2 regions of the Streptomyces sp. NPDC006463 genome follow, and region 2 is predicted to be linked to the other one. Evidence: riboswitches for the same ligand, from Rfam matches in the RefSeq annotation. Region 2 holds a riboswitch; the other holds the start of a gene.
What was found. Region 2 has a riboswitch for S-adenosylmethionine ahead of ACFYOB_RS05525 (aminotransferase class V-fold PLP-dependent enzyme). Riboswitches for the same ligand answer to the same signal wherever they lie in the genome.
Positions count from the first base shown of each region.

Region 1: linked by a shared signal. The riboswitch ahead of thrC (threonine synthase) and the one ahead of ACFYOB_RS05525 (aminotransferase class V-fold PLP-dependent enzyme) in region 2 are both predicted to bind S-adenosylmethionine.

Region 1 is NZ_JBIAHP010000014.1:98,626-102,026, reverse strand. Features, by position in the region: gene ACFYOB_RS25305 (trehalose-6-phosphate synthase) at 1-652, opposite strand, end outside; gene ACFYOB_RS25300 (glucosyl-3-phosphoglycerate synthase) at 699-1,676, opposite strand; SAM riboswitch class I at 1,863-2,019, shown strand; gene thrC (threonine synthase) at 2,013-3,311, shown strand; gene ACFYOB_RS25290 (MoaD/ThiS family protein) at 3,348-3,401, shown strand, end outside.
Region 2 is NZ_JBIAHP010000002.1:375,871-379,271, reverse strand. Features, by position in the region: gene ACFYOB_RS05535 (cytochrome bc complex cytochrome b subunit) at 1-490, shown strand, start outside; gene trpD (anthranilate phosphoribosyltransferase) at 664-1,728, shown strand; SAM riboswitch class IV at 1,818-1,934, shown strand; gene ACFYOB_RS05525 (aminotransferase class V-fold PLP-dependent enzyme) at 2,176-3,401, shown strand, end outside.

The sequences.
Region 1 (3,401 bases), on a different contig from region 2:
CGTCCAGGTTCGCGCTGGTGATGAAGTTGACCGACCAGGCCCAGGTGTGGAAACCCAGCCGGTCCGCCCCGAGCATCCCCCACAGCAGCTGCTCCCGGATGTCGTCCGGCAGCATCCGCAGGAAGTCGGACGAAGCCCACGGCGTGTGCGTGAAGTGCCCGATCCGCAGGTCCGGCCGCAGCTCACGCAACTGCCCCGGCACGAGCGCCAGGTGGTAGTCCTGCACCAGGACGCGGGCGCCCTGCGCCGCCTCCTGCGCCAGCGCCTCCGCGAAGGCCCGGTTGTACTCCACGTAGGACCCCCACTGGCGGCGGAACTCCGCGTCGAAGACCGGCGTGCGCGGGATCTCGTACAGGTGGTGGTGGGTGAACCACAGCACCGAGTTCGCGATGCCGTTGTACGCGTCGTCGTACACCGTGGGATCGATGTCCAGCATCCGGACACCGGGCTCGGCCACGCCCCGGCGGACCGCCTCCCGGTCCGCCTCCGACAGAGCAGCGCAGATCCACACCGCGTCCGGCTGCTCCGCCAGGGCCGCGGAGAGTCCGGAGACGAGACCGCCCCCGCCGCGCCGGGCACTGAGCGTGCCTTCGGCGGAGAGGGCGTACGAGAGCGGGCCGCGGTTGGCGGCGACGAGTACCTGAGAAGCCATGCGGCGAACCTAGCCCGGCCCGGGTCCGCTCAAACCGTTCCCCGCGTCACGCCACGCTGCGCAGCGCGTACTCCTTCACGCTCAGCATCGGCGGCCGCTCCTCCGTGTCCACCGCGTACGTCCGCGGCACGAACCCCTCCGGCCCCCGCTCGAACTGCGTCAGCTCGGGCCGTACGTGGGGGTACCCCCAGCGGTAGCTGGGGGAGTGGCCGCGCGAGAGCCGCAGCTGCGCCGTGCGGTATATCGCCGCGGCCATCCGGCCCAGCGCCTGCCCGTCCTGGTGGCGGTGGACCCGTACGCCCACGTCCACCTGGGCCAGCGCGTCCAGCCCGACCGTGTGCAGCGCGTCCACCAGCAGGCCCAGCTCGACGCCGTACCCGACGGGGAACGGCAGCCGCTCCAGCAGGGAGCGGCGTACGGCGTACTCGCCGCCCAGCGGCTGGACGAAACCGGCGAGCCGCGGCCAGTGCAGGTTGAGGAGCGGGCGCGCCACCAGCTCCGTCACCCGGCCGCCCTGGCCGGGGGCGTCGCCCAGCGGGCGGTCGTACATCGCCTTGACGAACTGCACGTCCGGTTCGGTCAGCAGCGGCCCCACGATCCCGGAGACGAAGTCGGCCGAGAAGTCCCGCAGGTCGGCGTCGACGAAGCAGACGATGTCCCCGTCGGTGGCCAGCAGGGAACGCCACAGCACCTCGCCCTTGCCGGGCAGCGCCGGGATCCGCGGCAGGATCTCGTCGCGGTGCACCACGCGGGCGCCGGCCTTCGCCGCCACCTCGGCCGTCCGGTCGCTGGAGCCCGAGTCGACCACCACTAGTTCGTCCACCAGGGGGAACGGCAGTCCCTCGATCAGCTCGCGCCGGATCACCTCGACGATCGCGCCGACGGTCGCCTCCTCGTCGAGCGCGGGCAGCACCACGCTGACCGTGGTCCCAGCCGCCCGTTTCCGGTCCAGCAGCTGGTCGAGCGGTCGGTCGGCGGCGGACCAGGAGCGGTCTGCCAGCCAGCGCTCCACCTCTTCCAGCACCCTCGGTACTCCCTGCATCGTCACTTGTTCGGACCGATATGCGATCCATCTCGCGGTTCGGACGGCTGTCTCAACCGCCCGGCCCTTCGGTTACAGTCTTGAACAACGCAAAGGACCACCGCATGCCGGGGGTCCTTGCGCACAAACGCCCGGGTGCGCCATAGCGCGCGCAACCCGGTGCCATACCGCTCATCCAGAGGGGCAGAGGGACACGGCCCGTTGAAGCCCCGGCAACCCTCCAGTCGGTTCTCGCGATGCGTTTTCACGCACCCCAGCGAGGTCCCCGGCTAGGGAAGGTGCCAATTCCGTCTCATGGCGAAGTGCGCCATGGGGAAGATGAGGAGAAAGGGCCTCGCCATCATGGCTGTACAGACGCATCCCACCTCTGTTGATCTCGGACCTGCCACCGGCCTTTCCTGTCGCGAGTGCGGTACCCGCTTCGAGCTCGGACCCATCTTCGCGTGCGTCGAGTGCTTCGGACCTCTGGAAGTCGCCTACGACCTCCCGACCGGAGACCCCGAGGCCCTGCGAGCCGCGATCGAGGCCGGTCCGAACAACATCTGGCGGTACGCGCCGCTGCTGCCCGTCCCCGCGGACGTGGCCTCGAAGCCGAGCCTGAACCCGGGCTTCACCAAGCTCGTGGACGCCCAGAACCTGGCCAAGGAGCTCGGCGTCACCGGCAAGCTCTACGTCAAGGACGACTCCGGCAACCCGACGCACTCCTTCAAGGACCGCGTCGTCGCGATCGCCGTCGAGGCCGCCCGCGCCTTCGGCTTCACCACGCTGTCCTGCTCCTCCACCGGCAACCTGGCCGGCGCCGTCGGCGCCGCGGCCGCCCGGGCCGGTTTCCGCTCCTGCGTGTTCATCCCGCACGACCTGGAGCAGGGCAAGGTCGTCATGGCCGGTGTCTACGGTGGCGACCTGGTCGGCATCGAGGGCAACTACGACGACGTCAACCGCTTCTGCTCCGAGCTCATCGGCGACCCGCTGGGCGAGGGCTGGGGCTTCGTCAACGTCAACCTCCGCCCGTACTACGGCGAGGGCTCCAAGACCCTGGCGTACGAGATCTGCGAGCAGCTCGGCTGGCAGCTGCCCGACCAGATCGTTATCCCGATCGCGTCCGGCTCGCAGCTGACGAAGATCGACAAGGGTCTGCAGGAGCTGATCAAGCTCGGCCTGGTCGAGGACAAGCCGTACAAGATCTTCGGTGCCCAGGCCGAGGGCTGCTCCCCGGTGTCCACCGCCTTCAAGGCCGGCCACGACGTGGTCCGCCCGCAGAAGCCGAACACCATCGCCAAGTCCCTCGCGATCGGCAACCCGGCGGACGGCCCGTACGTCCTGGACATCGCCCGGCGCACCGGCGGCTTCGTCGAGGACGTCAACGACGAGCAGGTCGTCGAGGCCATCAAGATCCTCGCGCAGACCGAGGGCATCTTCGCCGAGACCGCGGGCGGCGTGACCGTCGGCGTCACGAAGAAGCTCATCGAGAACGGGCAGCTCGACCCGGCGCTCACCACCGTCGTCCTGAACACCGGTGACGGCCTCAAGACCCTGGAGGCGGTGGCCGCCGACAGCGGTCAGACCGCCACCATCCGCCCGAGCCTGGACGCGTTCCGCGCCGCCGGCCTGGCCTGACCATCTCCCAAGCCCTACCGGAAAGGCAGTAGCGCCATGAGCGTCAACGTCCGCATCCCCACCATCCTGCGCACCTACACCGGCGGCCAG
Region 2 (3,401 bases):
GGCCTTCGGTGCCGCCTGGATCGCGGAGTACATCGTGCTCCTCATCGGCGGTGGCAACGACATGTTCGCGCAGTACTTCCACCTGTCGCTCAACGCGCTCACCTGGTTCGTCCGGATCGGCTTCTTCGTCGTCCCGGTCCTCGTCTTCATCGCCACCAAGCGGATCTGCCTCGGCCTCCAGCGCCGGGACCGGGACAAGGTGCTGCACGGTCGCGAGACCGGCATCATCAAGCGCCTGCCGCACGGTGAGTTCGTCGAGGTCCACGAGCCGCTCCCGCAGGGCAAGCTGCACACGCTCACCTCGTACACCACGTACGAGCCGATCGAGATCGGCCCGACGGTCGACGAGAACGGTGTCGAGCGCAAGGTGAAGCTCGGCGAGAAGCTGCGCGCGAAGCTCAGCAAGGGCTTCTACGCCGAGGGCAACCAGATTCCGAAGCCCACGGTGGAGGAGTACAAGGAGATCCAGAGCGGCCACGGCCACCACTGATCTCCCGTACGACCGTATGACCGCATGAGGGACTGATTTCGGTCAGTCCTGGTGTCGCCACGGCGAGAGCCCCGTCCAGTGTCTGGACGGGGCTCTTTGCCGTCTCCGTGGCTGGATAGGCTGAAGGCCTTCGCATTCGATATGGAACCCCGACGAGCAAGCAGGAGCGGACCATGAACGTTGTGACCCCGGCAGGCGGCGACAGCGTGGCGGCCCGTGGCTGGCCGGGCGTTCTCGACGCCCTGCTGACCGGCCAGGACCTGCGTGCCGACGACACCGCCTGGGCCATGGACAAGATCATGCGCGGGGAGGCCACCGACGCCCAGATCGCCGGTTTCGCGGTCGCGCTGCGGGCCAAGGGGGAGACGGTCGCGGAGATCAACGGCCTCGTACGGACGATGTACGAGCACGCCAACCTGATCGAGGTGCCCGGCCGCACGGTGGACATCGTCGGCACGGGCGGCGACGGCGCGAAGACGGTAAACATCTCGACGATGTCGGCGGTCGTGGTGGCCGGTACGGGCGCCAAGGTGGTCAAGCACGGCAACCGGGCCGCGTCCTCCGCGAGCGGGGCCTCCGACGTCCTGGAGAAGCTCGGCGTCAACCTCGACCTGACCCCGGCGCGGGTCGCCGAGGTCGCGGAGGAGGCCGGCATCACCTTCTGCTTCGCGGTGAAGTTCCACCCGGCGCTGCGGCACGTGGCCGCGGCCCGCAAGGAGCTGGGCATCCGGACGACCTTCAACTTCCTCGGCCCGCTGACCAATCCGGCGAAGGTGAGGGCCCAGGCGACGGGCGTGGCCGACGCCCGGATGGCCCCGATCGTGGCGGGCGTGCTGGCCGAGCGGGGCTCCTCCGCCCTGGTCTTCCGGGGCGACGACGGCCTGGACGAGCTGACCACGACCGCGACCTCGCGGGTGTGGTGGGTCCGGGACGGCAAGGTCTCGGAGCAGCCCTTCGACCCGCGGGACGTCGGCATCGCCCTCGTCGACGTGTCGGAGCTGCGCGGCGCGGACGCCTCGTACAACGCGGACGTCGCCCGCCGCCTGTTCTCCGGCGAGACGGGCCCGGTCCGCGACGCCGTCCTGCTGAACTCGGCGGCGGCCCTGGTGGCCCTGGACCCGGGCACGGGCTCGCTGGAGGAGCAGCTCGCGGCCGGTATCACCCGTGCGGCGGAGTCGATCGACTCGGGTGCGGCCCGGGCCGCGCTGGAGCGCTGGGTGACGGCCAGTAACGCCTGATTCCGATTGATCGTTTTCGGCCAAGGCCCCGGTCCGCCATTCGGACCGGGGTCTTGCGCACGGGGGATCATGTGGCAGGATGCTGAACAGGTCACGAGTGACAGCGTTTAGGCCCCGGCTTGCTGTCCGGCAACCCTCCTTCCGTGGCGGGGTGCCCCGGGTGATGACCAGGCCGTAGGCAGAAAGGTCTACGGCAAGCGCGGATCCCTCGACACCAGGGGTCCTGGTCTCTCGAGGAGCGTTTTTTCGTGAGCAAGCGAATGCGATAGGGCGACTCCGCCCCTTCTTCACCCTCGGATCAGGGTCACTTCCGTGTACCCGCCTCCGTCCGGGAACTTCCCGTACCTCCCCCAGACTCCGTCCGGGGGACCCCCAGGTCGGCCGCCGAGCCGTACCCGAGTACGGGCACACCGAAGCCATTCACCCCTGCCTGCCGGGAGATTCGCCATGTCCGCATCCCTGAACGCCGCCACCGCCGTCGCTGTTGCCGCCACCGCCACCGCCACCGCCACCGCCACCGCCACCGCCGCGACCGACCCCGCCTGTGCCGAGCCGCTGCAGGTCCTCGGCCGGGACGTCACCGTCCCGCTCGTCACCGGTGGCGAGGTCACCTACGCGGCCCTCGACTACGCGGCCAGCGCCCCGGCGCTCCAGCGGGTCTGGGACGACGTGGCCGCGTACGCCCCGTACTACGGCAGCGTGCACCGCGGCGCCGGCTACCTCTCGCAGCTCTCCACGGACCTCTTCGAGCAGAGCCGCGTCACGGTCGCCGGGTTCCTCGACTGCCGCCCCTCCGACCAGGTGATCTTCACCCGGTCCACCACCGACTCCCTGAACCTGCTCGCCGCCGTGCTCCCGGCCGGCTGCCAGGTCTTCGTCTTCGAGACCGAGCACCACGCCTCGCTGCTGCCGTGGGTGGACGCGCAGGTCACCTACCTCAACGCCCCCCGCACCCCGGACGAGGCCGTCGCCACCCTGGAGCGGGCCCTGGCCGACCGGGAGCCCTACGGTCCGGCCCTGGTCTGCGTCACCGGCGCGTCCAACGTCACCGGTGAGCTGTGGCCGGTGAAGGAGCTCGCGGCCGCCGCGCACGCCCACGGCGCGCGGATCGTCCTGGACGCCGCCCAGCTCGCCCCGCACCACCCCGTCTCCGTGCAGGACCTCGACGTGGACTGGGTCGCCTTCTCCGGGCACAAGCTGTACGCCCCCTTCGGCTCGGGCGTCCTCGCCGGGCGCGCGGACTGGCTGCGGGAGGCCGAGCCGTACCTCGCGGGCGGCGGCGCCTCGCGCAAGGTCGCCCGGCGCGAGGACGGCGGCGTGGACGTCGAGTGGCACACCACCGCCGCCCGCCACGAGGCCGGCTCCCCGAACGTCATCGGCGTCTACTCCATCGCCTCGGCCTGCAGGGCCCTGACCGAGGCGGGCTTCGAGAACCTGGTCGCCCGCGAGCGCCACCTCATCGCCAAGGTCCGGGAGGGTCTGGCCGGCGTCCCCGCGGTCCGCGTCCTGTCCCTCTTCGGGGACGACGCGCCGCGCGTCGGCGTCATCTCCTTCGTGGTGGACGGCTGGAACAGCTCCCACTTCGCGGCCGCCCTCTCCGCCGAGTACGGCATCGGCGTCCGCGACGGTCTCTTCTGCGCCCACCCGCTGGTCCGCACCCTGCTGGGCAGTGA